DNA from 3 places in the Zymomonas mobilis subsp. mobilis ATCC 10988 genome. Region 2 is predicted to be linked to each of the others. Evidence: predicted binding sites of a transcription regulator. Region 2 holds the regulator's gene; each other region holds the start of a gene.
What was found. The regulator LexA, encoded in region 2, represses DNA repair genes until DNA is damaged. The targets are predictions, from matches to a motif close to GTTCCNCNCTTGTTCT.
Positions count from the first base shown of each region.

Region 1: uvrA (excinuclease ABC subunit UvrA) is a predicted target of LexA. The motif match lies at 5,329-5,344, and genes of this name have one in related genera.
Region 3: ZMOB_RS05095 (formate--tetrahydrofolate ligase) is a predicted target of LexA. The motif match lies at 5,592-5,607, and genes of this name have one in related genera.

Region 1 is NC_017262.1:1,772,911-1,783,553, forward strand. Features, by position in the region: gene ZMOB_RS08015 (MlaE family ABC transporter permease) at 1-208, shown strand, start outside; gene ZMOB_RS08020 (ABC transporter ATP-binding protein) at 217-978, shown strand; gene ZMOB_RS08025 (tRNA-binding protein) at 1,093-1,431, shown strand; gene ZMOB_RS08030 (sulfite exporter TauE/SafE family protein) at 1,586-2,353, shown strand; gene uvrA (excinuclease ABC subunit UvrA) at 2,409-5,249, opposite strand; gene ZMOB_RS08040 (hypothetical protein) at 5,407-5,814, opposite strand; gene bfr (bacterioferritin) at 5,836-6,309, opposite strand; gene recF (DNA replication/repair protein RecF) at 6,424-7,554, shown strand; gene gyrB (DNA topoisomerase (ATP-hydrolyzing) subunit B) at 7,697-10,135, shown strand; gene ZMOB_RS08060 (DNA-deoxyinosine glycosylase) at 10,566-10,643, shown strand, end outside.
Region 2 is NC_017262.1:747,655-758,297, forward strand. Features, by position in the region: gene ZMOB_RS03310 (methyl-accepting chemotaxis protein) at 1-1,072, opposite strand, end outside; gene ZMOB_RS03315 (anthranilate synthase component II) at 2,065-2,649, shown strand; gene trpD (anthranilate phosphoribosyltransferase) at 2,676-3,701, shown strand; gene lexA (transcriptional repressor LexA) at 3,867-4,520, shown strand; gene prfB (peptide chain release factor 2) at 4,573-5,700, opposite strand; gene ZMOB_RS03335 (penicillin-binding protein 1A) at 5,811-8,390, opposite strand; gene ZMOB_RS03340 (N-acetylmuramoyl-L-alanine amidase family protein) at 8,602-9,549, opposite strand; gene ZMOB_RS03350 (Rne/Rng family ribonuclease) at 10,152-10,643, shown strand, end outside.
Region 3 is NC_017262.1:1,149,151-1,159,793, forward strand. Features, by position in the region: gene ZMOB_RS05080 (tetratricopeptide repeat protein) at 1-679, shown strand, start outside; gene ZMOB_RS05085 (outer membrane protein assembly factor BamB family protein) at 702-2,186, shown strand; gene der (ribosome biogenesis GTPase Der) at 2,253-3,617, shown strand; gene ZMOB_RS05095 (formate--tetrahydrofolate ligase) at 3,681-5,354, opposite strand; gene ZMOB_RS05100 (2Fe-2S iron-sulfur cluster-binding protein) at 5,784-6,101, shown strand; gene ZMOB_RS05105 (Lrp/AsnC family transcriptional regulator) at 6,227-6,721, shown strand; gene ZMOB_RS05110 (ABC transporter ATP-binding protein) at 6,718-7,416, opposite strand; gene ZMOB_RS05115 (lipoprotein-releasing ABC transporter permease subunit) at 7,409-8,659, opposite strand; gene proS (proline--tRNA ligase) at 8,656-9,987, opposite strand; gene pyrG (CTP synthase) at 10,476-10,643, opposite strand, start outside.

The sequences.
Region 1 (10,643 bases), 1.0 Mb from region 2:
CGAATTCCTAAAGGCCGAAGATGTCCATATGGCGCTGGTAAAATCGACAGTTTTCGGTTTTCTCGTTGCATTATTGGGCTGTTATAACGGCTTTTTTGCCACCGGCGGCGCGGCAGGTGTTGGACGTTCAACAACGCGGGCGGTGGTCAGCGCCTTTATCATGATCCTGTTTTCAAATCTGATGATTACCATGTTCTTTTTCGGATAAAGATTCTTATGCCTCAGACACAGCCTCTCATCCGAATTCGCGGGTTAAAAAAATCTTTTGGCGATCACGCTGTTTTACAAGGCGTGGATATTGATATCGACAAAGGACAGTCGGTTGTCATTATCGGCCAGTCCGGCGGCGGCAAATCGGTTTTGCTGAAAACCATATTAGGCCTGATCGAAGCCGATGCCGGTTCTATCGAAATAGAGGGGCAGGATATTGAAACCATGTCCCAAAGCCAATTGGCTTCTATTCGCGATCATATCGGGATGCTGTTCCAAGGCGGGGCGTTATTCGATTCCTTGCCAGTTTGGCGCAATATTACCTTTGCCATTACCCAAGGTCATTTACGCGATCCCGCCAAAATGCAAAAATTGGCGAGCGAATATCTCGCACGGGTCGGATTGGATGACAGGATTCTCAATCTTCGTTCTGGGGAATTATCGGGAGGGATGCAAAAACGCGTAGCGATTGCACGGGCGATTGCGGCTAAACCCGAAATCCTGTTGTTTGATGAACCGACCGCAGGCCTCGACCCCATTCGCTCTGATGTCATTGACGATTTAACGCTTAGCCTCGTGCGCGATAATGGTATGACCGCAATTACCATTACCCATGACATGGCTTCGGTTTGCAAAATTGCGGATAAGATCGCCTTCCTGCATGAAGGGCGTATTATCTGGACAGGAAATACTCAAGACCTTCGGACAACCGACAATCCCTATGTTCGGCAATTTTTTGATCGCAAAGCCGAAGGGCCCCTTCATTAAACGACCCGATAAAAAGCTGATTTTTTGTTGCATTTAATTGCGATAGATCGAGCGCAAAAATCATATTCGTGATGCTAGCCTGCTTCTGATTTCTATTGGAAATGGGTATTAATAATGTCGAACATCACTATTGACGATTTTTTAAAAATAGACATTCGGGTAGGCAAAATTATCGAAGTGCAGGCTTTCCCAGAAGCCCGTAAACCGGCATGGAAATTGGTCATTGATTTCGGGGCAGATATCGGGATTAAACGCTCAAGCGCCCAGATAGTCGATTTCTACACTGCCCAAGATTTAATAGACCGTCAGATTCTGTGCGTTGTCAATCTCCCGCCAAGACAAATCGGGCATTTCTTCTCGGAAGTTTTGACCTTGGGCGTGTCCGATGCCGAAGGGCGCGTTATTCTCATTTCGCCGGAACAGTCGGTGCCACTCGGAACACGGCTATTTTAACGTAAAATACCTTCATATTTTACAAGGACAGAGTATGGACATCATCGGAAGGCTCTGTCCTTCAATCTCGCTCTCTTCCGCGCGTTTTCGACATAATTTTGACGTCTCTGATTTTACGACAGCCGGATAGGCGGCTTTAAAAGGTATCCGCCCCATGGACTCAACCCTATATTGCGATCTTTTCCTTTTTATCATCTCCATTATCGCGGGCATCGTCGATACATTGGGCGGGGGCGGGGGGCTAATTACGGTTCCTGCCTTGGCTTTAACCGGAATGGGTGCCGTGACCGCCTTAGGAACTAATAAATTCCAATCGGCTATTGGTGAATTCTCTGCTGCCTTACACTTTTGGAAAAGCCGTCATCTCAAATTACGACCATTATATTTGTCTTTATTCTCGACGGTCATCGCTTCTGCCTTGGGAACAATTCTACTTCAAATTTGCGACGAAAAAAGGCTTAATAAAATTGTCCCATGGCTTCTTCTATCGGTTTTTCTTTATTATATTTTTTCTCCGACCTCTTATTCCCAGCCCGAGAAAGAAAGCCTTCCCGAAAATCCAAAATTACTGCCCTGTCTTGGCGGGGCTGTCGGATTCTATAACGGTTTTTTCGGGCCAGGTACAGGCGCGATCTGGACAATTATCTTGAATCATATCTACAGATTACGTCTGAATATCGCGACAATGTATGCAAAACCGTTAAATATCGCAGGCAATGTCACGGCACTGACTATCTTTATAGGGGGTGGCAAAGTAAACTATTTCGCCGCTTTAATGATGGGTATCGGGTCTTTTCTGGGCGGCCAAATAGGGGCTTATTTGGTCATTTATAAAAGCTCTAAATTGTTACGGCTGTTATTTCTAACAATTATGTTGGTTTCTGTGACTTTCAGCTTTCTCAAATATTACAATCATCTTTAAGTCTGAAAGACAAATCAGGGTCAGCTTCTAAAAAACTGACCCTAATCTTGACCGCCTATTTGGGTTGAAGCATCCGTTTTAAATAATGGCCAGTATAGCTTCCCTCAGTCTCGGCCACTTTTTCTGGCGTGCCAGCCGCAATAATCTGACCGCCACCAGTGCCACCTTCGGGACCCAGATCAATTAGCCAATCAGCTGTCTTAATGACATCCAGATTATGCTCGATCACGACAATGCTATTTCCTTGATCGACTAGGGCATTCAGAACTTCCAGCAATTTTCGGACATCTTCAAAATGAAGACCCGTGGTTGGTTCATCAAGAATATACAGCGTTCGCCCTGTTGCCCTTTTTGACAATTCTTTTGCCAATTTAACGCGTTGCGCCTCACCGCCTGATAAAGTCGTCGCTTGCTGACCAACCTTGATATAGCCCAAACCAACACGGGCAAGCATTGCCATCTTGTCACGGATAGAAGGCACCGCTTCAAAAAATTCTGCTGCCTGATCGACCGTCATATTCAAAACATCGGCAATAGATTGGCCTTTGAATTTGACCTCCTGCGTTTCGCGATTATAGCGCGCACCATGACAGACATCACAGGTGACATAAACATCCGGCAAGAAATGCATTTCGATCTTTTTGACGCCATCACCTTGGCAAGCCTCACAACGCCCGCCCTTGACGTTAAAACTAAAACGACCGGCTTTATAACCGCGGGCTTGAGCCTCCGGTAATTTGGCAAACCATTCCCGAATAGCGGTAAACGCACCGGTATAGGTTGCCGGATTGGAACGGGGCGTGCGCCCAATAGGTGATTGGTCAATATCAATCACCTTGTCGAGATGCTCCAATCCCGAAATAGATTTATAGTCACCACTAATCAGCCGCGCACCATTCAATTCTCTGGCCGCCGCCGTATAAAGCGTATCCAAAATCAGGCTGGATTTACCGGAGCCTGAAACCCCCGTGACACAGGTAAAAGTCCCCAAGGGAATAGATGCCGTCACATTTTGAAGGTTATTGGCGGTCGCTCCTTTAATGGTCAGCTTTTTACCATTCCCCTTGCGACGTTTATCGGGAACTGCAATTTCCCGCCGCCCTGAAAGATACGCCCCGGTCAAACTATTAGGACAATCAATAATATCCTGTGGCGAACCGGCGGCAATCACTTTACCACCCATCACCCCCGCACCGGGGCCCATATCGACGACATAATCGGCAAGACGAATAGCATCTTCATCATGCTCGACAACCAGAACTGAATTGCCCAAATCGCGCAATCGCTTCAAGGTTTCAAGCAAGCGATCATTATCACGCTGATGTAAACCGATAGAGGGTTCATCCAACACATATAAAACACCGGACAAACCGGAACCGATCTGACTAGCGAGACGGATGCGCTGACTTTCACCACCAGAAAGTGTGCCGGAAGAGCGGTCGAGGCTCAAATAATCCAGCCCGACATTATCGAGGAATCCCAGCCTTTCGATAATCTCTTTCAAAATGCGTTCAGCAATTTGATTTTGTGCTTCCGTCAGCTTTTCGGGTAACTGTCTGAAAAATTCCAAAGCTGGCTTGACGGTCATCTTGGTCACATCAGAAATATTATGATGGTCAATCAGAACGGCCAAGGCTTCCGGCCTTAATCTCGCACCATGACAGACTTCACAGGGCGCTGCCGATTGATAACGTCCAATATCTTCGCGAATGGTTTCGCTATCAGTCGTTACCAGCCGCCTTTCCAAATTGCGGATCACACCTTCAAAGGCTTTTTCAACCTCATAAATCTGATTACCTTCAGAAAAGCGCAAAGGAATAACTTCGCCTTCACTCCCGTAAAGAATGACATTCTGAATTTTTTCAGGGAGCTTCTTCCAAGGCGTTTCCAACGAGAAATCATAATAACGCGCCAGACTGGATAAAATCTGCATATAATAAGGGCTGGGCGGCGTGCTTCTCGCCCAAGGCATCAAAGCCCCCTTTGCCAAAGAAAGGGATTCATTCGGCACAATCAACCGCACATCAAAATAAGGCTTTTCGCCCAACCCATCACAAGCAGGGCAGGCACCCTGTGGCGCGTTAAAAGAGAAAAGGCGTGGCTCGATTTCAGGAATGGTAAAACCTGATACCGGACAAGAAAAATGCTCGGAAAAAAGCATCGGCTCGAAACGGCCTTCATCGGCTGGCTCGGCAATCGCAATCCCGTCCGCCAATTTTAATGCGGTTTCAAGCGATTGCGCCAAACGGGTTTCCAGCCCTTCTTTGATAACCAGACGATCAACCACAACCTCAATGTCATGCTTGCGTTTCTTGTCAATTTTTGGTGCTTCTTCGATCAGATAATATTCACCATCAATCCGAAGTCGTGAAAAGCCTGCTTTCTGCCATTCGGCCATTTCTTTGCGATATTCGCCTTTTCGTCCTCTGACGACCGGAGCCAATAAATGCAAACGGCTCCCTTCCGGCAAAGCCATCACCCGATCAACCATCTGACTGACGGTCTGCGCGGTAATAGGCAATCCCGTTGCCGGAGAATAAGGAATCCCGACCCGCGCCCATAACAGCCGCATGTAATCATAAATCTCGGTGACTGTGGCGACCGTCGAACGCGGATTTTTGCTGGTCGTTTTCTGTTCGATAGAAATCGCTGGCGATAAACCCTCAATATGATCGACATCCGGCTTTTGCATCATTTCCAAAAATTGGCGAGCATAAGCGGACAGGGATTCGACATAACGCCGCTGTCCTTCGGCATAGATAGTATCAAAAGCGAGGCTGGATTTACCCGACCCCGACAAGCCGGTCATGACGACAAGTTTATTGCGCGGAATATCAATCGAAACATTTTTGAGATTATGTTCGCGTGCGCCGCGAATAGAAATAGTCGAAAGCATAACAGGCAAAAATCCTATCTTTCAGAAAATGGGTCTGGTGATGCGGGGCTATCAATCAGGGCGAGGAAAAGAGATGGATATTCCCCCTTTGTTCTACAAGAGGCTATCCAAAAACGGCAAGGCAAGGGACTTTGAAATCGGCAGAAATGTCATTCTGCTACCGTTCATAGCCATTATAGCGATAAGCGCCATCCCAGCGATTGGACGGATATAAAAGCTGCCTATCCAGATGATTATAGCTGTGATTATAGCGCATAGGATTATGATTATAGGGATTATAACGATGGTTATAGCCCATTGACCCATAACGCGGCACATAGCCAGACCAGCCATAATGACGGATATAGCCGGAATGATCATAACCTCTGACATAACCAGATGAATAACCGTTTCGGATATATCCCGACCGCCCATAATGGCCATAGTGATATCCATGGGGATAAGCCATGGCCGCAACCGAAAGCGTCAAGGCAAGAAGCCCTATTCCAGCCCAGAAAAGATTTTTTCCCATAAGATGACTTCTTCTTTCATAACAGGCGGCGGCATAGCTGCCATGACAAGACATGGCAGCTATTTTTCCGATAAATCAGGCTGGATCAGAATTCTGCTGAATATAGCGTTCCAATCCCATCAGCTCGATCAGATTAAGCTGAGTATTCAGGAAATCGATATGGGCTTCTTCGGCGATCAAAATTTTGACGAACAGATCGCGGGATACAAAATCATGCGTTGATTCTGCATAGGCGATGGCTACTTTCAAATCGCTGACCGCTTTTTTCTCAAGCCGCAAGTCCGTATTCAAAACCGCAGGCACGTCTTCACTAGCGGTAATAGCTTCATAACGCTGCAAGTTAGGCAGGCCGCCAAGATAAAAAATCCGCTCGATCAAAGCATCGGCATGGCCTCTTTCTTCAAGAGATTCTTCGGATTCTTTTCTGGCAAGAACCGAAACGCCCCAATGTTCTAAACTGCGGGCATGGAGAAAATATTGATTGATGACCGTCAATTCATTGGTAAGTTGGCGGTTAAGATGTTCGATTATTTTAGGATCTGCGCTCATTGATGGGTGCCTTTCGCTCTTCAGCTTTTATTAGCCTAGCATTAAAACTTTATTATAAAAAATTAACTTTCCCAATATCATTATCATATAATTCTATCGGAACGGGGCATTACTGTGTTTATATCCGGCCTTTCTCTCCATGATTTCCGGTCACACCAGCAAATACGATTACAGGCCGAAGCTGGGCTGGTAATCCTGACCGGTGAAAATGGTGTCGGTAAAACAAACATTTTAGAAGCGATTTCGTTGCTTTCTCCGGGGCGAGGATTTCGCGGCAGCCCTTTACCTGATCTTGTCCGGCGCGAAGGCGAGGGCGGTTTTGCGATTTCGGCCAAACTGCATCCACTGGAATCCTCAGGCCGAATTGATCCCGTAACCATTGGTATCGGGCTTGCACCTCGGGCATCCTCGCGTCAGGTGCGCGTTAATGGCGTGACGACTTCGGCTAATGCCTTATCGGAATGGCTGGCGATATTATGGCTTACCCCTGCAATGGACAGATTGTTTCAGGAAGGTGCTTCTTCGCGCCGCCGTTTTCTAGATCGGCTGACATTGACGATTTTTCCGTCTCATGCCCGACATTACAGCCGTTATGAAGCGGCGATGCGACAACGGAACAAGCTGCTTTCCGATGAAAAAGGCTATGATCCTCTTTGGTTAGACGGCTTGGAACAGATTATGGCGGAACAGGCGACCCATATTCTTTTGGCACGGCGGCAGCTTGTGGATTTACTATCCGAAGAAATTGCCAAACAGGAAGACGGCCTTTTCGCCAAAGCGGATCTGGCTTTGGAAGAAGGTGTTGATAGCCGCGATCTTGTGACTCATAATTCCGAAGAGATCATGCCGCTTTTGCAAAATATCTGGCAAAAAAGCCGGACAAGCGATGCCGCCATTGGTCGGACATTGCAAGGCGTTCATCGCGCAGATCTAAAGGTCACCCATCATGCCAAAGCCATGCCTGCTGCCCAAAGCTCGACAGGCGAGCAAAAAGCCCTGTTACTTGGGCTTGTGTTGGCTCAAGTTAATCTGATTACCGAAAAAAATGGCCAGCCGCCGGTTCTGTTACTGGATGAGGTTGCGGCGCATCTTGACCCGTCCCGTCGGGCGATTTTATTTGATATTTTGCGATCAAAAGGCGGCCAAGTCTGGATGACCGGTACCGAACCTTCTCTCTTTGAAACCGCAGGGGAGGCCGCCTGCTATTTTCAGCTTGATAAGGGCGAAATTATCTCCGCTTTCTGAAAAAGAGAACCGACTGACTGTATAAAAGGGGATATAAAGATCCGCGCTCTTTTTACCGCTTCCTCCGATAATGTAATATTTCCTTTAAAATCAGGCGGCTTTTGCTTGGGTTATTGGCAACATCCCGCTATAAGTTAAGACTATGGCAACATCAAAACAGCATGACGATTATGATGCAGGATCTATCAAGGTTCTGCGGGGGCTGGATGCCGTTCGCAAACGGCCTGGTATGTATATTGGTGATACGGATGACGGATCGGGTCTGCACCATATGGTGTTCGAAGTTTCCGATAACGCCATTGACGAAGCCTTGGCCGGTTACTGCGATCTGGTAAAAATCGCGATTTATGACGATGGTTCGGTCTCGGTTGAAGATAACGGACGCGGTATTCCAACCGGTATTCATCCCGAAGAAGGCGTTTCGGCAGCTGAAGTCATCATGACCCAGCTTCACGCCGGTGGTAAATTCGATAATAACGCGAATAGTAACGCTTATAAGGTCTCCGGCGGTTTGCACGGCGTGGGCGTTTCCGTGGTGAACGCGCTTAGTGATTATCTTGAATTGACCGTTTGGCGCGATGGACAAGAACACCGGATGCGTTTCGAGCATGGTGTTGCCGTTGAACCGTTACAGGTCGTCGGCGCTTCCGATAAAAGAGGCACGCGGGTTCGCTTCCATCCTTCTGCCGAAACCTTCAAAATTACCGAATTCAATTTTGAAAAGCTGGAACATCGTTACCGCGAATTGGCCTTTTTGAATTCCGGTGTCCGGTTGCAATTAACCGACAAGCGCACCGATCCTGAAAAAACGGTCGAATTATTCTATGAAGGCGGTATCGCTGCTTTTGTGAAATGGCTTGATCGGGCAAAAACAGCGTTAATTCCCGAACCTGTCGCTATTCATGGCGACCGCGATGATGTGATGATTGATGTCGCTCTGGAATGGAACGACAGCTATTATGAACAGGTTCTTTGCTTTACCAACAACATTCCGCAGCGTGACGGCGGTACCCATTTGGCAGCATTCCGCGCTGCTTTGACGCGCACCTTAAACAATTATGCCGATAAATCCGGTCTTTTGAAAAAAGAAAAAGTCCAGCTTACCGGCGATGACATGCGAGAAGGGCTGACTGCAATCATTTCGGTCAAGCTGCCAGACCCGAAATTTTCTAGCCAGACCAAAGATAAACTGGTTTCTTCCGAGGTTCGGCAACCTCTCGAAAGCCTGATGGCCGATAAGATGGCAGAATGGCTGGAAGAAAATCCGGCACATGCCAAGGTCATTATCCAAAAAATCATCGATGCGGCGGCGGCACGTGAAGCTGCCAAGCGCGCTCGTGAATTGACCCGCCGTAAAGGCGTGATGGATATCGCTTCCTTACCGGGGAAATTGGCGGATTGTCAGGAACGTGACCCGACCAAATCCGAAATCTTCATCGTTGAGGGAGATTCCGCAGGTGGCTCCGCCAAGCAGGGGCGTAATCGTCATAATCAGGCCATTTTGCCGCTCAAAGGTAAAATCCTGAATACCGAACGCTCTCGCCTTGATCGGATGCTTTCATCGAAAGAAGTCGGCACGCTTATTCAGGCGCTAGGCACCGGTATCCGCGACGAATTTAATATTGCAAAGCTGCGTTATCATAAAATCGTCATCATGACGGATGCCGATGTTGACGGTGCGCATATTAGAACGTTGCTTTTGACCTTCTTCTATCGCCACATGCCAGAAATTATCGAAAACGGGCATCTTTACATTGCGCAGCCGCCTTTGTTTAAAGTGGCGAAAAACCGTTCCGAGGTCTATCTCAAGGACGAAGCCGCACTTGATAACTATCTGATGGATGCCGGTGTTGCCAGCATGATGCTGCATACCGATAACGGCGATCGTTCCGGTAACGATCTTCATCAGATGGTAGAACATGCCCGCCGGACGCGACTTCTTATGAATTACGTCCCGAACCGCTATTATGCGCCTTTGATTGAAACAGCGGCGTTGGCAGGGGCTTTCCAAAGCGATATCGCGGATGAAAAACGCCAAGATATCTTGAAACAGGTCGCTGAAATTCTGACCCGTTCCGATAGCGAAAGCGATGCCCGCTGGTCGGTTGAATTTATCCCCGAAGGCTTCCTGTTCCGACGCTTATGGCGTGGGGTCACCGATGCCCATACATTGGATTGGAACTTCATTCAGTCATCAGAAGCCGCTAAGCTGCATCAACTGGCACAGGAACAGGCAGAAAGCTATATTTCTGCCCATCCGGCACGGTTAGTCACTCTGGCTGCACAGATGGATGAAGAGGCCGGTCAGGATATCTATCGTCCTTCACAGCTTTTTGAAGCCATTCTGGCAGTCGGTAGCAAAGGCCTTTCGATTTCCCGCTATAAAGGTTTGGGTGAAATGAACCCCGAACAGCTTTGGGAAACCACGTTAGACCCTGCCAACCGTTCGATGCTGAAAGTCGAAGTGGAACAGGCCGATGTCGCTGATGAAATCTTCTCGCGTCTGATGGGCGATGTGGTGGAACCACGCCGTGACTTCATTCAGCAGAATGCGTTATCAGTCGCCAATCTCGACGTTTAAAAACGGTTACTGGGCTTTAGCTGACTTGTAAAAGGCGTCTTCATAGCCTTAAAAACAGAAAAACCGGCCTGATTTTTCAGGTCGGTTTTTTATTACTTTAATTTCGATTATAGCGCGGAGTTTAGAAAGAACGACGCGCTTGAGTTTCGCAAATTCAAAGCTACCCTGACATTATCTAACTCTCAATTCTTATCTCACCGCTATAATTTTACCCCAGAAAACCGTTCTTTTGATGAATTAGGCCATCAAAATAAAGTCGCCTTTCAAAATCTTCTAAGCGCATTACCTACTAAAAATCTAAAATCACTATAAAGGCCAAGCCTGCAGCTTTCCTATAAAAACCATTCTTACCTTTAGGATCTGGCTGTCCCGTTCTATCATTAGACTTTCATTCTACGTCAAAAAAGGGGAGGGAGTATTGGCTGATCCAATGCTGCGTTGTTTTGCTCCGGTAACAAATATCAATAGCCGTCTCTTGATTTTAGGAAGCCTACCGGGGGTCGCCTCT
Region 2 (10,643 bases):
GGCTGGCAGCTTGCTGTTCCGTCCGCTGAGACAGATCATCAGAAGCCTGACGAATTTCACTTGCCCCATTCTGAATATTTTCAGCCGATTTTATAATCTGGGATACCGTCTGTTCTAAAATATTCAGGGAATCATTAAAGTTTTCCTGAATTTCCGAGAAAGAGCCAGACAAATTACCTCTAATCCGCGTTGTCAGATCACAATTACGCAGACCTTCCAAGGCCTCACCAATACCAGAGAACAGAGAATCCAACTCCATCTGCTTTTGCTTTTCAGCATTCCGCATCCGGTCACGGAATGTATTCAAAGTATCAAGCAAGGTGCCGATTTCATCTTCACGGGGATCAAGGGCAACCTTTACATCCATATTACCTTCGGCCAATTCAGCCAAAGCATTGGTAATAATACCCAAAGGCTGGACGACTGCCTTAATCATAATATTAGCGATTAACAGAGAAAGCAAAATAGCCAATATCGTCACAATAATCGTCAGGATACGAACATAATTATATGAATGCTCCATATCAGCGACTTTGTTGGCATTCGCCTGTTTTTCAACAGCCTGTAAATTACCAAGTGCTGAAGTCACCTGATCAAAAGCAGGAAGTTCTTTCCAGAAGAAATCGCGGCCTTCATTCGTTCGCCCCTGTTGAATCGCATCCAACGTGGCTTTATTTAAAATAGCATAATTCTGCCAGCTTGTTAAAAAGCGACGTGTCGCATCGAAAACATCCTGACTGGCTTCACTCTGCTCCAATGCGTGAATATTGTCTTCTATCCGGCTACGATAGACTGTCATTTCCTGACGGGCAGCCTGAATGGCCTGTGGGTCGGGAACCATAACATAACGTGTTTCAGCAGAACGATAATCAGCTGTTGCACGAGAAATATCGCTGACAGACTGTGCTCTGGCGCGCTGGGCGACACATAAATCTTTCGCGATTGATACAAATTTCCACTGGACACGAAGAGACCCAAATCCTCCTATAATTAACAGAAGAATAGGTAGGACCATAATGAAGTGTGCTTTGGTAGAAACTTTCAAATTTTTTATTAAATTTGAAATACCCATAAATTCACCGTTTTTTCAAAGGAGCAGGAAAGGCGTTATTTTATTCAAACGACATTTTTTAAATTTTATTTACTGAAAATTCCTATGCAAAGGCAGTCGGCCATCCGAACAACATCCCAAAGGGATGTTATTTTGACGAAGAGATTCAGTATTTAAATTTCGTGAAATTTTTATTAACTTTCTTGGTCTAGCTAAAATTTTGTTATTTTATATTCAGAAATATAGGGAGTAGCAACTACATCTGTATAAAATTGACAATAAAATATTCTTCTTAAGAAGAATTACGTTCTTACTGTAAATCATAATTTACTTCTATTTTTGGAAATAAAAATAGCGTTTTAGGAAAAACCTTCTATTTATTTGGATTGGCCAAAAATAAAATTATAAAAATAATATTTTATAATATATAAAATTATATTTTAAAAAAACTAAATTAAAAATAACTTAAAATTAAAATTGGCCGTTTTCTCTCTGTAAAAGCAATGAATAGGCACGCCCCACAACCAGACAGCAATCTTTTGTAAAAAAAAGAAGAATGCGCCCTACAAAGCACACATATCCAATCCCCTCATAAGAATAGAATATTTCAAGAATACAGGCTTAATCTCAAATATAAACCAGACCTTTTTTAAACAATTTAAAATTAAAAAATGTTTCAATAGCCATTAGACTAAAAAGAAAAATTAGTAGAAAGCATTTCAAAAGAACAAAAACTATTTTTAAATAAAAATTACTCCATAAAAATAAAAATGGAGATACACTGAACTCAATTTTACAAAGCATATGGGATTTTTATTTTTTACATTTCATTTTGAATAAAAAGACCTTGATCTCAAAATCAAGATACAGCGGTAAATCTTATTTACGCTTTTCATACTGTCAAAAAAATTTTCTTTTCCAATCACCAAGAGAAACAACAGAAGAACTATCCCTAGGATGGAAAAGCTGTGCTAAAAGAAGACAGTTTGTCCGTTTTAAAAAGTCTTTATAAGATGATCCTTGTCATTGATAATTACGATAGTTTCACATGGAATATTGTCCATTACCTACAGGAATTAGGCGCAACAATAGACGTCGTCCGCAATGATGCTCTAACGGTAGAAGAAGCCTTGGCAACCCATGCCCAAGCCTTTGTGATTTCTCCTGGCCCCAAAACGCCGAATGAAGCGGGCATTTCTCTTGATCTGGTCGCGGCCTGCGTCAAAAATAAACGTCCTCTTCTGGGTGTTTGTCTGGGGCATCAGGCTATCGGCCAATATTTTGGCGGCTCAGTCGTCCGAGCCGAACATTTAATGCATGGTAAGACCTCTTCTATCCACCATGATGATAGCGGCCTTTTTGCAGGCCTGCCCTCTCCACTGACAGCCACACGCTATCACTCTTTAGTCGTGGACAAGAAAAATTTTCCTTCCGAACTGGTCGTGAATGCATGGGATGAAGACGGCACTATCATGGGATTAAGGCATAAAAGCCTTCCGATCCACGGCTTACAATTCCATCCTGAAAGTATTGCCACCGATTTTGGGCATGAAATGCTTGGTAATTTCATCAAAATTGCGCAAGAAAATAATCAATAACGACGGCTGAATAGCAGGGCTTTTTTATGACATCCGTTCTTCCAGACCCGACCCGCCCCCTTAGCTTCGACGAAGCCAGAAAAACATTCGGAGAAATCCTTGATGGCTTCTATGATAAGGATGATCTTGCAGCTTTCCTTATCGCCATGTCTAAAAGAGGCGAAAGCGGTGCTGAAATTGCTGGCGCAGCCAAAGCTGCCATTGAAAGAATGGTCACAATCAAGGCACCGGAAGATACTATTGATGTTTGCGGGACGGGTGGCGATGGCCAAAACAGCCTGAATATTTCAACCGCCGTTTCTCTTGTCGTTGCCGCCACTCATATTCCCGTAGCCAAGCATGGAAACAGAGCCTCTTCCAGTATGGCAGGGGCTGCTGATACATTGGAGGCCTTGGGTGTCAAAATAGACCTTACTCCCAAGCAGGCAGAACACTGCCTGAAAGAAACCGGCATCACTTTTCTTTTTGCGCCAACCTATCATCCTGCCTTGGTCGAGCTTGCACCTTTGCGACGCAAAATAGGCCAGCCTACGATTTTCAATCTGATCGGGCCTCTCGCCAATCCCGCACAAGTCAGCCGTCAACTTATCGGCTTAGCCTCGCCGCGCTATTTTGATGCCTATAGCGAAGCTATTAGCCTCCTTGGTCTGGATACCGTTTTGCTGGTTTCCGGCGACGATCCCTTGGACGAGGTCTCAATCAGCAAAAGCAGCACCGCATTAATGATCCGTAAGAATGAAAATCCCAACAGTGGATTACCCGCAGGTCGGATACGGATAAAACCTGCCGATGTTAACCTTGATACCCACCCGATCAGCAGTATTCGGGGTGGTAATGCAGACTACAACGCCCAAGCCTTATTAGATCTCTTGGCAGGTAAAGCCTCGGCCTATCGCGATGCCGTTCTAATCAATGCAGCGGGCGCGCTGATTGTTGCTGAAAAATGCTGGGACTGGGATGACGGCGTTAATGTCGCCTCAAATGTCATAGATAGTGGACGTGCCAGTCAAGTTTTCGAGGCATGGAAGAAATTTTCCCAGAATCTCCGCTAAAATAGCCGCTAACGAATGGGGCAAAAGAACGGCTCATCTATTGACAGTTAGATGGATGTTTCCTACACGTTCTATATCTGTTCCAACAGAATCATGAAGCCTGTCTTATAAAAGATGAGGAAACACGCCCCTTCGTTAGCGGGCCTTTGACGGAAGATTGCGGCTATGCTGACGCGCAAGCAACATGATTTGCTTCTTTTTATCCACAACCGGCTCAGCGTATCAGGTATTTCACCTTCTTTTGAAGAAATGAAACTCGCCCTTGATCTCAAATCGAAATCAGGGATTCACCGCCTTATCAAGGCTCTGGAAGAGCGAGGCTTTATCCGCCGATTACCTAATCGCGCACGGGCATTGGAAGTGATCCGTTTGCCAGAAGATAAAACGGAAATTCAAAAAAAAATTTCTCGGGATTATACGCCCCCGAAAGCGGATAATGATGTTATCGAGATCCCGCTTCATGGCAGAATTGCTGCTGGTTTACCGATAGAAGCTCTGGAAGGCCAATCCCATCTGGCTGTCCCACCAAGCTATCTTGGAAGCGGTGCCCATTACGCCCTAGAGGTCGCCGGAGATTCCATGGTCGATGCCGGTATTTTTGATGGCGATTATATTATCGTTCGTCAAACCGATGAAGCTCATGAAGGTGAAATCGTGGTTGCCTTAATTGATAACAGCGATGCGACTTTAAAATATTTCCACCGTGAAGGTCGAATGGTTCGACTGGACCCTGCCAATCGTGCCTATGCACCGATGCGTTATGATGCCAGTAGAATTGGCATCCAAGGTCGGTTAGTGGGCTTATTACGGCGCTATTAAGTAAATCTTTTTAATAGCGGTTTTTGACAACCGCTATCAAAAATTTTGTTCTCTATTCTACATCTTCGACTTCAACGGTTTCGCCTGTAATCCGTTGCGCCAAAGCCGCAGCAATAAAGGCATCCAAATTACCATCCAGCACATCAGCCGGAGCCGTCGAAGTAATGCCAGTTCGTAAATCTTTTACCAGCTGATAAGGTTGCAAGACATAAGAACGGATCTGATGCCCCCATCCGATTTCACTCTTGGCAGCATAACCGGCACTGGCTTCAGCTTCACGAATTTGTAATTCGCGTTCATAAAGGCGCGCCTTCAACTGCTTCATCGCTTCGGCACGGTTCTTATGCTGGGAACGCTGGTTCTGGCAGGCAACGACAATACCCGTCGGCATATGGGTAATACGAACGGCAGAATCCGTCGTGTTCACATGCTGACCACCGGCACCCGATGAACGATAGGTATCAATTTTTAAATCTTTATCCAAAACTTCGATATCAATATCGTCATCTACCACAGGGTAAACAGCAACAGAAGCAAAGCTGGTGTGACGACGTGCGTTACTATCGAAAGGTGAAATGCGCACCAGACGATGCACCCCGTTTTCGGTCTTGGCATAGCCATAGGCACTTTCGCCTTTGACCAATAGGGTTGCTGATTTAATACCGGCCTGTTCTCCGGCATGATAGTCAACCAATTCGACCTTGAAGCCTTGGCGTTCAGCCCAACGCTGATACATCCGACTAAGCATTTCTGCCCAATCCTGACTTTCAGTGCCACCGGCTCCGGCATTGACTTCAATATAGGTATCATTGCCATCGGCTTCACCAGACAGCAAAGCTTTGACTTTGTCACGATCGGCGCGCTCAGCAAGGCTTTCCAGTGCAGAAATGGCATCCTGCACCATTTCCTCTTCACCTTCTGCCTCGGCCATCTCGATCAGCTCGATATTTTCCTGAAGCTCTGTCGCAATAGCACGCGTGGCCGCAATGGACTCATCCAAGCGTCCTCTTTCGCGCATCACTTCTTGCGCCGCGCGGGCATCATCCCAAAGGCTGGGGTCTTCGACGCGGGCGTTCAATTCATCCAGCCGCCGCAAGGCTCTATCCCAGTCGAGGAAGCGCCTAAGCAGCGCCAAAGATTCTTGAATATGGTCGACATGGGCTTGCGCTTCGGCGCGCATAATCATCCCTTTCTGAATGAGAAAACAGCCTATCAAACAAGGCCGATCAAAATACATTATTCGGATCAGACGATAAAAACTGACCAGCTAGGCTTCTAATAGATTTAACCTCACTTCTGCAAGCTACTGCGATCATTTGGATGCGGAAGATTAACAGGAGGAGCCACAGGCTGAGCTTTGACAGCCTCACTTTTATGGCTGTCATCGGTCGTATTATTGGGAACAGGCGTAACGGCTGCCGCAACAACCGCAGGTCGATAGAAACTCCGACGCGGCTCATTATCGGGTTTAAAAGCCTCCCATATAATCGGACTCATCGGATCGGCAGGATTGACGGGCGCAGAACCATAGATCCGCAAACCTGAATAGCGATCTATTTTTACCATATGAATATCAGGTGCCACCGGAAAAGGTTTCACAGGCATCTCTGTCATACTGCGCTGGGCAAATTGTTTAAAAATCGGGGCAGCTACAGTACCCCCTTGGGCGCTATGTCCCATCGAACGGGGACGATCATAACCGACATAAAGCCCTGCGACCAAATCCGCAGATCCGCCAACAAACCAGACATTGGTCGGCCCTGTCGAGGTGCCAGTCTTACCAAACATGGGACGCCCCAAATCCCGCAAGATCGCGGCAGTTCCTCGTTGAACAACCCCTTCTAAGATATGCAGCATCTGATAAGCCGTCATCGCATTGATCGCCTGCCCATTGGTATGATGCGGCCTCGGCATGGGTTGACCATCCCATTCTGGCAGATTGCATCCGCTGCATATCCGGTCATCCGATTTATAAATAACCTTCCCATTCCGATCTTGGACGTAATCAATCAAACTCGGATGCAAGCGCCGCCCTTGATTGGCTAACATCGAATAACCATTGGTGAGGCGCATAACAGTGGTATTGCCCGCGCCCAAAGCGATGCCCAATACCGGTGGATAAGGATGCCCCGGCGGATTGATTTCGGCTTTTTCGGCCATTTTGACGACATGCGCCATTCCTGTCTGGGCGGCCGCTCTCACCGTCATCAAATTTCGGGATTGCTCAACACCCCAACGCATTGTCTGGGGGCCCGAATAACCACCGGAAAAGTTACGAAAACATTTCATACCCAAACGAGCAGATTGATAGACGCAGAAAGGGCCATCAACAATGATAGAGGCCGGTGTCATACCGTGATCCAAAGCCGCTGAATAAACAAAAGGCTTAAAGGTGGATCCCGGTTGTCTTTCGGCTTGGGTGGCGCGGTTAAAATCCCCGTTCCGGTAGTCAAATCCTCCCTGCATTGCCATGACTCGGCCTGTATGGGGGTCTTCTACCACCATGCCGCCGGAAACAGCGGGAAGGCTACGTAATATCCAAAAATTGTCGATTTTCTTGACGATAATAATATCGCCTTCATGCAAAAACCGCCATGCCGAGGTTTCAGTATCATGGCGCGGCATCGCTGCCCCCCATGGATAAAGATAATCTTCCTGACCATCTTCAAAGCCAATTTTGGCGCGACCATTTTCTTTTTCTAGGATAACAGCCGCATACCAATCCGCATAACCGGTGCCGATATTGGCAGCGATCAGCCGTTCTTGCCACCCCTCACCTGGATCAATATTCCCGACGCGTCCATTCCAACCATGATCCCGTTCAAAACGAACAAAGCCATCCCTTAAGGCGGTTTCGGCGGATTCCTGAAGCGCAGGATCAAAAGAGGTTCTAACCCATAACCCACCGGAATAAACGTTATTCTCGCCGTCTTTGGCACTCTCGCCAAAACGGTTCACCAATTCCCGCCGCACTTCTTCAAGAAAATAGCCCCCCTTAACAGGAGCTTTAGCGATAATATGCGGCTTAATAACACCCAAAGGCGTTTGACTAGCCTCGGTATATTGAAAGGCAGTAATATAGCCATTCAACATCATCTGATGCAGGACATAAGCACGCCGTCCCAAAGCGCGCTCCATATAGCGTTCAGGGGTATAATTGGACGGTGCTTTTGGCAGAATGGCTAAAAAAGCCGCTTCCGGTAAAGACAGATCTTTCACTGTTTTTCCGAAATAGGCTTTAGCAGCGGCACTGACACCATAGGCATTCCGCCCTAAAAAAATCTGATTGAGATAAATTTCTAGAATCTGGCGCTTCGTTAACAGATGCTCGATCTGGAAAGCCAAAAGAGCTTCTTTGACTTTGCGGGTCGGGGAATATTCATCCCCTACCAATAAATTCTTGGCTACCTGCTGGGTAATGGTAGAACCGCCATGGGCGCGTTCTCCACTGCCCATTTTGGTAAAATATTCATACACGGCTTTTAAGAAGGCAGCGCCATTGATCCCGTGATGGGAAAAGAAGGATTTATCTTCTGCCGATAAAAAAGCCTGAATAACCACAGGCGGGAAATCTTCATAATTCAGCTTTTCACGATGTTCGCGAACAAAATGACCAAAGGGCATCCCATTGCCATCGCGCACAACCGCCGGCATCGGCAAATGATAATCAGCCAGCATTTCAACTGATGGTAAATCTCGGATAAAATACCGCCAGAACAGAAAGCCGGAAAAAGAGCAGCCGACAACCAACAACAGAAAGAAAGACCGAAAAATCTTTCCATGCCAAAATCGTTTAACAGACATTTTTTTCTGTATTTTCTGTTTTTTTCGCTGCGATGTTGTCCCCCTTATTTTTAAGGGATCAGACATTGTTAAATTTCCAATGGCGGAGAATATTCCAGCCTATTTTTGAAGAAAGATAGAAATAATATCTTTGCCAGAAAGAAGCAAAAACCTTTTTCAACAAAAGATGATATGGGACATCTTTTTCTTTGTTGTTATCGGTATCTGCCATATCCGTCCATTTACCTTATTTGGAAATCATTTATAAAAAAACTGTTTTTTAGACCATATCTGATATTTATCTTTTTATTTTCCTTGTAACGATTTTTTCTTTCGACCTATCCGGTTTCAAATCAGAAACTTCTGCCAATCGCGCTAATCGTCGGGCAAAATAAATTTCAATCGCACGTCTGACCCCCAAAGCCAGATTTTCGCGATATCCCCGCGAAAAAAGACGCGCTGCTTCCACAGGATTGGAGATATAACCTGTTTCCATAAGAACAGAAGGCACATCCGGTGCTTTTAAAACGACAAAGCCCGCAAAGCGATGGTAATGACTACGAAAAGGGATTCTATCCTGCAATTCTCTTTGTAAAAGCGACGCAAAAGACACAGAAGCATTCATCGTTTCACGACGGGTCAAATCATAAAGAATAGATTTTACTTCACTATTCTGATTTCTCAATTCTCTTGAACCCGAAATATCGGCCTGATTTTCTCTAGCCGCCAAGCGTGCTGCAATCTTGTCCGAGGCGACTTCCGACAAAGTATAAATGGTTGCCCCATGCGGATTCCCGACAGCCGCACTATCCGCATGAATAGAAATAAGAAGATCAGCATTCATCCGCCGCCCGATTTCTCTTCGGGTCACCAAAGGCAAAAAACGGTCATCTTCGCGCGTCAATGCCACTCTAACCCGCCCCGACCGGATAAGGGCATCCCGAATGGCAAGACCAATCGCCAAAGTCACTTCTTTTTCTCGCAACCGTCCATCGCGAGAGGAAGAGCCGGGGTCATGCCCTCCATGACCGGGATCAATCAAGACTAAAGGACGACCGGAAACCCGCGCCCCATAGATGCGAGGCATTGATGGAGCAGAACCAGATTCACGCGCGATGGGTATCCGAACCGGTTTTGCCATCGGCACAACTGCAGCCCAAGACTCATGAGATACGAAAAACAAAAAAAAGATAATCGAACCAAAAGGCTTTTTTTTCAAAAATTTCAGCTTAAAACCCTCGACCATGCCTTTAAGATATTTAACAGTTACAGCTCCCTCTCTGTAAAAAAGGGTCTTTTTTCTTTTCGGATACGCCATTTTAACCGATTACCCTTGTTAGAAGGACTGTGACCAGCCAGAAAAACGCTCATTTTTAAAAAAACATTTTTAGAGCGCAAGCTATTGATATTTATATTTTCCCCCATAAAGGATAAGCTCATCCCACAAGTTGAACAGCAACCATTGCGTCTGACGTAAAGCGATGGTAGCGAATCAATGAAGAGAACAGGAAAAATTTGGTTCAAAAAACGGAATCGCTTCTGCCTCTCGCTATTACTACTTTATTGAATGATATCTATTTGTGTTTCCGGATCGAAAGCATCGATGCACGCCGCTGTTTTAAGCCTGCCCCATTCCGATAAGGCAGGGCCCGCTGCAGCTAAGACCTTCCGCGCTTGTAACAGCGCCGATACTAGCCGCGCGGCCTTTCAGTGCTGTTGTTCATGGCTGACCTCTCAGGTCGGCGCTGGATCCTGTTTCTCAGATGACGACTCTATTTTAGATAATATTATTATTACTCGCGCGCCCTTTGTCCTAAAAGAATTGTGCAGCGCGACGGAGATTTTTGAATGACTCTTACTAAAATGTTGATTGACGCCCGCCACAGGGAAGAAACCCGGGTTGCCGTCATCAAAGGTAACCGTATCGAAGAATTTGATTTTGAATCGGCTGACCGTCGCCAATTAAAAGGCAATATTTATCTGGCCAAGGTTACCCGTGTCGAACCTTCCTTACAGGCGGCTTTTGTCGATTATGGCGGCAATCGTCAGGGATTTTTAGCTTTTTCAGAAATTCACCCCGATTATTATCAAATTCCCCGCGAAGACCGCGAAGCGCTTCTTCGTGAGGAAGAAGAATATTCTGCACGCCATAACAAGCAGCAGGAAAGTGAAGATGATGAAGAGGGCGAAGATCTCTCTGATTCCGAAGCCATCCGCAACGATGCCAATGATGACAGCCTCGAAAATTTAAGAAATCGGCGGCGACATTTTGGGCGGCATCATTACCGGATACAGGATGTTATCCGGCGGCGGCAGGTTTTGCTGGTTCAGGTTGTCAAA
Region 3 (10,643 bases), 400 kb from region 2:
AATAAAAACGCCGTTTTGTGTTGCCCATCGCCGGTGCATCACAGCTGCGATTGCCGTCATCCTTCTTGTAGTCGGTGTGGGTGGTATCGGCTGTTGGTCATATCATCGTCATAAACAGGAGGCTATCAATAGCCGCGGAGATGCTTTGGCAGCCGCTATTGCGCCGGTAATCCAAGGAGGACAGGTCAAGGATGTCGCAACATTGGATAAGCTGATCGCTTCCAATGATCCGGTTTATGCCAATCTTGGCCGTTTTTTAAAAGCCGGTGTCCTGTCTGATAAGGGTGACGTTAAAAGCGCGACCGCTTTATATCAAACGGTTCTTAATGATCCGGCTGCCGGTGATATTTTGCACGCTGTGGCGACTTTGCATTTAAGTGCCATTGAACTGGATACGGTGCCTCCTGAAAATGTGATTAAACGACTTCAACCTTTGGTTGCCCCTGGTAGTCGTTGGTTAGGAAGTGCCGGAGAAATGCAAGCGGCGGCTTATTTAAAAGAAAATAAACCGGAACAAGCCGTCAAAATTTATCAAAGAATTTATTCTGATACGTCTGTTCCTGAAGATATCCGTGAACGTGCCAAATCACTGGCTAATTCTTATGCTGATATCGTAGGTAACAATAAAGAAAAGCCGCAACAGGCCGCGGCGGCGACACCAGCGTCGGATAAAAAATAAGAGTAGCTGGGGATAAACGTTAATGGCAAATAGGTTAAGCAAAACGCGTCTTTTGCGGCATGTTGCAGTCAGCTGTCTTTGTGCTTTTTCAGTCGCATCATGCAATATGGCAAAAGAAAATAAGCCGAAAACCCCGCTTATCGGAGAACGCACTCCTATTCTTATGACCGAGAATGGGGTTGAGATTGATTCCGGCTTGGCATCTGTTCCGGTAACCGTTCCCGATGCCTTTTTGAATGACACATGGGAACAGCCGGGCGGTAATGCTGAAAAATCCATGGGGCATTTGGAACTTGGTAAAGCGACGAAACGGCTTTGGCAGGCGCATATCGGCGGAGGAAGCACCCGCGCCCGTATGGCCTCGGGGCCTGTGATCTCGGATGGTCGCTTATATGTTGTTGATACGCACGCCCATCTTTATGCCTTTGATGCTGATAGCGGAAAGCTACTTTGGAAAAAAATGGTCGGTGACGGCCATGATATTATCAAAAATATTCCGACTGGCGATGAAGATGAAGAGCCGTTACCCGCTCCCAATCGTTCAGATAAGCAGGCTTATGCTCTCTGGGAAAGAGCCGAAAAGATCAGAATAAAAAACAAGAAGCCTCGCCGAGGAAGCTCGAATAGTGCCGCTTTATTTGGTGGCGGTGTTAGTGTTGATGGTGATCGTTTGTTTGCGACTTCCGGTATTGGTGATGTGGCGGCCTTCGATGCCAAAACGGGTAAACAACTTTGGGTTAAACGTCCCGGCGGTCCTGTGAGGGGCGCTCCCGGTGTTGGTCTTGGCAATGTCTATGTGATTTCTCGCGATAACCAGATATTCGCTCTTTCCGAAGATACCGGAGAGCTGAAATGGTCTGATGCGGCGACTTTAGAAACAACCGCCATTTTTGGGGCGGCTGCGCCCTCTATTGCCCATGGTACGGTTATTGCCGGATTCTCTTCCGGCGAATTAAGCGCTTATCGTTACGAAAATGGTTACGAGGTTTGGCAGGATGCTTTATCTCGCACCAGTATTTCTACCACGGTTGGTAGTTTATCCGATATCAACGCTTTCCCTGTTATTGATTCCGGCCATGTTTATGCCGTCGGACAAGGTGGCCGAATGGTCGCTGTCGATTTGTTCATGGGGCAGCGTTTATGGGAACTCAATATATCCGGATTTTCAACGCCTTGGGTCGTTGGGCAATGGATATTTGTTGTAACGATGGATGCGAAATTACTCGCCATTCAACGCTCAAATGGTCATATCCGCTGGATGAGTGAATTAAAGGCTTGGGCTAATCCATCCAAGAAAACAGGCCCCATTAACTGGAATGGTCCTGTTCTTGCCGGAGGACGGCTGATTCTGACCAATAACCGTGGAGAATTGATCGAAGTTGATCCAGCCGATGGTCAAATGATTTCCAGACGTCGCCTTGGTCTGCCTATGGTTGTAACCCCTGTTGTCGCTCGCAATAATTTATATTTATTGGGAGAAAATGGTCAGTTACAGGCATGGCACTAATGCATAGTAAAATTACATTACTTCCCCGTTATTTTAGTGAGCCTTTGCTCTCAATAGGAAAATAATATGCCAAGCGTTGCCATTATTGGCCGCCCGAATGTCGGAAAATCCACTTTATTCAATAGATTGGTTGGGAAAAGGCTCGCTCTGGTGGATGATCGTCCGGGCGTTACCCGCGATCGTCGTGAGGGCGATGCCGAACTTATCGGAATGCCTTTTCGGGTTATTGATACGGCTGGTTTTGAAGATGAAGACCCAGCCAGCTTACCCGGCAGAATGCGCGTTCAGACTGAAGCTGCCGTTAAAGAATGCGATGTCGCCTTATTCGTCATTGATGCGCGACAGGGCATAACCCCTCTTGATGAGGAAATTGCCCGCTGGTTAAGAGCTTTAGGAAAACCAATTATTGTTCTTGCCAATAAATGCGAAGGCAAGGGCGGTGAATCCGGGCTATTGGAAGCCTATTCTTTGGGGTTCGGTGAACCTCTGCCTTTCTCTGCCGAGCATGGTGAAGGGCTGGTAGGCCTATTTCAAGCATTAAGGCCCTTTGTCGAAGGCTATTCGCTTGAAGAGGACACCTCTTCGGAAGATGAAGACGAAGAGAAAAGCGAAGAAGAAATTGACCTGTCGCCTTTGCAGTTGGCGATTGTCGGTCGTCCTAATGCCGGTAAATCAACGCTTATCAATCGCTTGATTGGCGTTGACCGTATGATTACGGGGCCGGAAGCCGGTATTACTCGCGATTCAATTGCAATTGACTGGTCATGGCAAGGACGGCCTGTCCGTTTAATTGACACAGCAGGACTTCGTAAGAAAGCTCGTGTTGTTGATAAGATGGAACGTCTGTCTGTGATGGATACTTTCCGTACGATTGACTATGCGGAAGTTGTCGTCTTGTTGCTGGATGGCACCCAAGGTCTTGAAGGGCAAGATTTGCGTATTGCAGATCGTGTTCTTGAAGAAGGGCGCAGTCTGATTATTGCTATCAATAAATGGGATATGGTCGAAAACCCGTCAGCCTTTTTGCAGGCTATCAGGGAAGGGCTGAATGATGGTCTGGCACAGGTCAAGGGTGTCCCACTTATTACGATTTCGGCATTGACCGGACGGGGTGTTGATCCTTTATTAAAAGCTGCTTTTGAGACTAGAAAAGCATGGAGCCATCGTGTTTCGACCGGTCAACTTAATCGTTGGCTAACCCGTGCAATTGCGCATCATGCGCCCCCAGCACCGGGCGGTAAACGTATCAAATTACGCTATTTAACCCAGATCAAGACACGGCCTCCGACGTTTGTTTTATTCGGAACCCGTGTGGATCAATTACCGACCAGTTATGAACGCTATTTAATCAATAGCCTTCGGTCTGATCTTGATTTTGGTTCAGTGCCTATTCGGTTACATTTCCGATCACCCGAAAATCCATTCGATTAATATCAAAAAAAAGCTTCCTGAGAAATCAGGAAGCTTTTTTTCTAGCTTGGTTTTGAAACGAAATTAAGCGAGGCCGATAATTTCGTTATCTTCATTGATATCGATATTTTCGGCGGCGGGATGACGCGGTAAGCCCGGCATCGTCATGATATTACCGGAAATAGCGACAATGAAGCCAGCACCGGCATTCAGGCGCACTTCTCTAATCGGGAAGATATGGCCAGTCGGCGCATTCTTGGCTTTCGGATCTGCCGAGAAGGAAGATTGCGTTTTTGCAATACAAACGGGCAAATCACCAAAGCCCTGTTCTTCAAAACTTTTCAGTTTCTTGAGAACGGCACCCTGCGGCACAACTTCACCTGCGCGATAGATTTCTTTGGCGATCGTTTCGATCTTCTTCCAAAGCGGCATTTCGTCAGGATAGAGAAGGCGGAAAGAATCTTCCTTCGGTGCATCCAAGATAGCCGACAATTTACGAGCCAAATCTTCGGCACCCGCACCACCATCAGTGAAATGGGTGCAGACAGCAGAATCAAGACCGATTGAGGCGCAAAGATCCTGAAGTTTGTCTAATTCAGCTTCAGTATCGCTATGGAAGCGGTTGATAGCGACTACCGTTTTAACACCGAATTTGGCAAGATTTTCAGCATGACGGGCGAGATTGGCAAAGCCGGTTTCAAGCGCTGCAATATTCTCGTTTTTCAAATCAGCCAAGGCAACCCCACCATGCATCTTCAATGCACGGATTGTGGCAACCAGAACGACTGCATCCGGTTCAAGATTGGCCTGACGGCATTTGATGTCGAAGAATTTTTCGGCACCAAGGTCAGCACCAAAGCCAGCTTCGGTAATCGCAATATCACCAAGATACAACGCGGCTTTCGTTGCAATCAGGGAGTTACAACCATGAGCAATATTCGCGAAAGGCCCGCCATGAATAAGCGCAGGATTACCTTCCAAGGTCTGCACAAGATTCGGCTGTAAAGCATCTTTCAAAAGGGCTGTCATTGCGCCAGCGGCTTTAATCTTGGCGGCTGCGACTGGATTATGATCGTTATCTTCACCGATAATGATTCTTTCCAGACGGCTACGAAGATCTTTCAGATCTGAAGCAAGGCAAAGAATGGCCATAACTTCCGAAGCAACGCTGATATCGAAACCACCTTCGCGCGGATAGCCATTAGCCTTCCCACCAAGACCGATAACCATATTCCGAAGCATCCGGTCATTCATATCAATGACCCGACGGAAGGTAATGCTGTTACGATCCATAACAGGCTCATTGCCCCAATGGACGTGATTATCAATCATTGCGGCCAGAAGGTCATGCGCGGAAGTGATGGCATGAAAATCACCCGTGAAATGCAAATTGATGCGTTCCATCGGAACGACCTGTGCATAACCACCACCGGCAGCCCCACCTTTAACGCCAAAGCAAGGACCTAAAGACGGTTCACGCAGACAGATAACAGCTTTTTTCCCGATCCGGTTAAAAGCATCACCAAGGCCAACCGTTGTTGTGGTTTTACCTTCACCGGCAGGGGTCGGGGTAATGGCGCTTACCAGAACCAGTTTACCGCGAGGTTTGGATGATAGGCTGTTCAGATATTCCCCATCAAGCTTGGCGATGGTATGCCCATAAGACAAAACAGATTCATCAGGAATATTCAGGCGGCCAGCAATCTCGGTAATCGGTTTTAAGGTTGCGGCTCTAGCGATTTCGATATCGCTCAGCATATGAATTCTCTCCAAAAGCAAAAGTAAATTTAGCGAGAAGTGTAAAAAGATAGATAACAGCTATCTGTTCTTAGCCGCTATTTAAGGCAATAAAATATATAACGAAATAAGGTTTTTTAGATATATTTTTTTCAAAAATATTAAACAATTATATTACAAGGTGAAAAAATATTATGCTGATCTTTTTAAGATAGGATAAGCGCCTTTTCTCCAATATAAGAGCCGCCATAGTTGTATAAAACAGGGTTGGAACCTGCTGGGTTTATCAACTCTGTTGCCGGAAAATTATCCTTCATTATACGCTATGTCGGTAACAGCCTTAAAGGAATGAGGCCTGATCTTTTCTATTCTGAGGTCGGGTAAGGTTGTTCTGATTTTAACCGATACATGAAGTCTTAAGTTAAATTCTACAGTTGGAAATCAAGGAATATGGATAGCAAAAAACTGCCGGATTCCGGCTCTTTTGTTGGTGAAGGAAAAGAGGCTTTCGAAATTGAGATAGCATCTAGCGGTGAAGTTATTCCGGTTACATCTGACCAAACAATTGCAGATGCCTTGGAAAAAGCAGGTATCGAAACGGTCATCGCCTGTGAAGAGGGCGTTTGCGGGGCTTGCATGGTCGGATTGGTCTCGGGGGAAGCTGATCATCGTGACCATATCCAGTCAGAAGAAGAAAAAGCCCAGAATAAAGAAATCGCTATTTGTTGTTCGCGCGCCCGTTCTGCCCGTTTAGTTCTGGATCTCTAGTAATTTCATTCGACAGTGATCAGTTTTTTGTGAAGGGCAGAATTTTAAAAAAATTGCAGATTCAGATGCTTGATATTATAAATTTTTAAACAAAAAATGAAATTTTCTGGGAAAAATACCTAATTATGATCAGAAAGCTGGATGATTTTGATATCAAAATTTTAGACCTGCTTCAGCATGATGCCACTGCGACTATGGCTGAATTATCAGAGAAAACAGGTCTGTCAGCGAATGCATGTTGGCGTCGTATCCGGCTTTTAGAAGCGGATGGTGTTATCAAAAATCGCGTCACTTTGCTTGATCCCCAGAAAATCGGGCTTGGTATTACAGTGTTCGTCTGTATCCGCTGTGCGGAACATTCCCAAGATTGGTTGGATAACTTTCTGCAAATCGTCAATGAATCGCCGGAAGTGATAGAGTTTTATCGTTTGGCAGGGGACATTGACTATCTTTTGAAGTTACAGGTCGCGAGCATTAGTGAATATGATCGTCTTTATAAAAAGCTGGTCAGCCGTGTGAAGCTGACGGATGTAAGTGCTATTTTTTCCATGGAAGAACTAAAACATAGCACAATTCTGCCTTTGCCAGAAACTTCAGATAAGGCAGAGCGCAAAGTCTAATATTCTTCGATTAGACGGCCGTCATGTAAGGTAACGATCCTATCCATCTTGCGAGCCATAGCCATATTATGGGTCGCTATGATAGCGGCAGAACCTTGGCGGCGCACTAGTCTTAAAAATTCATGCAGCACAATATCACCGGTAGCTTCATCGAGATTGCCTGTAGGTTCATCGGCTAGAACCAAGGCTGGACGATTGGCTAAAGCGCGTGCCACGGCTACCCGTTGTTGCTCACCCCCTGATAGTTGGGAAGGGTAATGTTTTAGACGTTCTTCCAGTTTTAAAGAGTTGAGCAAAAAATGGGCGTGCTCTTTAGCCTGATGCGAAGATTTTCCCTGAATGAGTTGGGGAAGCATCACATTTTCTAAAGCTGAAAAATCAGGCAGCAAGTGATGAAATTGGTACACAAAACCAAGATGATCGCGCCGAATAGCAGTGCGCTCTTTATCATTCAAAGAGCCGATTTCCTGCCCCAGAATATTGATGGAGCCTGTAAATCCATTTTCCAGAAGACCAATCGCTTGCAGAAAAGTCGATTTCCCTGCCCCAGAAGGTCCCAAAAGCGCTAAAATTTCACCTCGCCTGACGATCAGATCAATCCCGCGCAAAATCTGGATTTCATGTTCGCCCTGTTTGAATGCTCTTTGAAGATCGGTTACTTCAATAACATTATTATAGGATAGCGGGCTATTCATAGCGCAAGACCTCAACCGGATCAGTGCTGGCGGCCTTCCATGCAGGATAAAGCGTAAAGAGGAAGCTGGAACCAATAGACAAGGCAATGATGCCAATGACCTCAATCAGATCGACCCGCGCCGGAAGTTCGGTAATAATGCGGATCGAAGGGTCCCATAAATTCTGGCCGCTGAAATATTGAATGGCATTGACCAAGGGCTGACGGAAATAAAGGATCACAAAGGCTAGGATAACACCTGCCAAGGTTCCCAAGCTGCCGATGGCTAATCCCACCGCCATAAAGATTTTCAGCATGGCGATGCGGGAGGCACCCATTGTCCTTAGAATAGCGATATCTCTGTTTTTGGCGCGAACCAGCATAATCAGAGAAGACAAGATATTGAATGCGGCCACGAGAATAATCAGAGCCAAAATCCAGAACATCACGACGCGTTCAACGGATAACGCCTGAAACAGGCTGGCATTCATATTGCGCCAATCCTGTAAGACCCCGACATTGGCGACTCTGTCTTTTAACGGATCGAGTATTTGTCCTACACGATCGGCGTTATTGGTTTTAATCTCGATAATACCAACCGTATCATTCATCATCAGCAGGGTCTGTGCATCAGAAAGCGGCATAATCACGAAGGCTTTATCGTAATCATACACACCGACTTCAAATATCGCAGCGACCCTGTAAGACACAATCCTTGGCACTGTCCCAAAGGGTGTTGTTTGTCCTGCGGGGGATATAAGACTGATATCATCGCCCGCATGGATACCAAGCTGTTCAGCTAACCGAATACCTATAATAACATTGTTTGAACCCGCTTTTAATTCGTTGAGATGACCTTCTCGAATATTTGAACGGATGAGATTGTTATTATTAACGTCGTTTAAAGCCATCCCCCTTAATAAAACGCCTTCAACACGACCCGCATGGGTCGCCATCAGAGGTTGTTCAATAAGAGGAATGGCACTGGTTACACCCGGCGTCTTTCTTGTGGCTTCAAGGATAGGTCGCCAATTCGCAAGCTCGCCATTATAGCCTTGAATCACGGCATGGCCGTTAATGCCTACGATTTTATCAAATAATTCCGCCCTGAACCCGTTCATGACGCTCATCACAATGATGAGAGCGGCGACCCCTAAAGTAACAGCCAAAAGGCTAATAGAGGCCACCAAAAATATGAACGCTTCGCCCTTGCCCGGTAAAAGGTATCTTCTGGCTATTATTCGTTCATAGGCGGAAAGAATCATCGTTGCTGATGACCTGCCGTAAGAAGATTGAAGGCATCTTCAACAGAAATAGTCTGCTTTTCACCACTTGCGCGGTTTTTCAACTCGACAACGCCTTTTTCAGCACCTTTGGGGCCAATAACAACCTGCCAAGGCAGACCGATCAGATCCATGGTAGCAAATTTGGCACCGCCTCTTTCGTTACGGTCATCGTAAAGGGTATCAATGCCTGCGGCTTCCAAACGTTGATAGAGAGAATCCGCAATCGCCCGACAATTTTCGTCATCAATTCTAAGATTGATAAGACCGACATGATAAGGGGCGACGGCCTCTGGCCAGATAATGCCGTTATCGTCATGGCTGGCTTCGATAATGGCACCCAAAAGGCGGGAAATACCAATGCCATAGCTGCCCATCTGGATCGGAATTGGTTTTCCATCGGGGCCGGGGAGGGTGAATCCCATCGGTTTTGAATATTTTGTGCCAAAGAAGAAAATATGGCCGACTTCGATACCGCGCGACTGGCGCAATTTGTCGCCTGCTTGTGCTTCTCTTAAAGGATCACGCTTTTCATCTGTAGCGGCATAATCAGAGATATGATCGTTAACGATACTTTGAAGGGCTTTGGGATCATCGAAATCAGCTTCGATATGGCGGGTCGGCTGTTCCCAATTGCTATGATAGAAAACATCGCTTTCGCCATTTGGAGCAAGAACGATAAATTCGTGCGATAAATCACCACCGATAGGCCCAGTATCAGCCTGCATCGGGATAGCTCTTAACCCAAGGCGTGAAAAGCTGTTCAAATAAGCGACGAACATCCGGTTATAATTGTGACGACCAGCCGTTTCATCGATATCGAAGCTGTAAGCATCTTTCATCAGGAATTCGCGGCCACGCATCACACCGAAACGTGGGCGGACTTCATCGCGGAATTTCCATTGAATATGATAGAAAATGCGCGGCAGATCGCGATAGCTTTGCAGATTATCGCGAATAAGTGCAGTAATCATTTCTTCGTTGGTCGGACCATACAGTAATTCGCGATTATGTCTGTCCTTGATACGCAGCATTTCAGGGCCATAAGCATCATACCGGCCAGATTCACGCCACAGATCAGCCGTTTGAAGCGTCGGCATCAATAATTCAAGCGCCCCAGCCCGAGCTTGTTCTTCGCGGATAATTTTTTCAATCCGGCGCAAAACCCGCAGTCCCAAGGGAAGCCATGCATAAATACCGGCAGCCGTCTGGCGAATCATACCAGCTCTTAGCATGAGTTTGTGGCTGATAATCTGGGCATCAGCCGGCGTTTCTTTCATCACAGGAAGAAAATAACGGGATAAGCGCATAGGATAAAAACTTCATCTGTCATAAAAAGGTTATTTTTAATGCTTGTAAATGTCAGAACCCGTTGCTGCAACTGAACTTTTTCTTTTTCAATCAACTTTAATGATGAAAAAAATACAAAAGAAGTTTTTATCAAAAGAACGGGATAGGGGGATTTTGGTAGCCGTTTTTCTTACAAGACAAAAATGAGAGAGTGGTTCGCAACTAATGTTGCATCTATAACACATTTCTCGCCCATTTTAGCACAGACATGAAAAGCACGATGACAAGATCGCAGAAGTCGCATAGCCTTCAATACAGGCCTTAATTCAAGGGGGATTGGTCTAAAAGACTAAAGTCTTTTTATGATTCTTTCGGGGGGAAGTAATCAAAAGACTATATGTCGAGCAAGGGGGTTGACGCTTACCGTCACGCGAGACGCCCGGGTTTTTACCCGGGCGTTTTTTTATGCAAAAAAGGCCATCAATTTTTTGATGGCCTTTTGCTTTTCTTAAACCAGGCGGCTTTGTTTCAAGGCCGCTGCAACAAAATCAGAAAAGAGAGGATGCGGATCAAAAGGTTTGGATTTTAATTCCGGATGGAATTGAACACCAATAAACCATGGATGATCTGGCCGCTCCACAATTTCAGGAAGCAATCCATCAGGCGACATACCTGA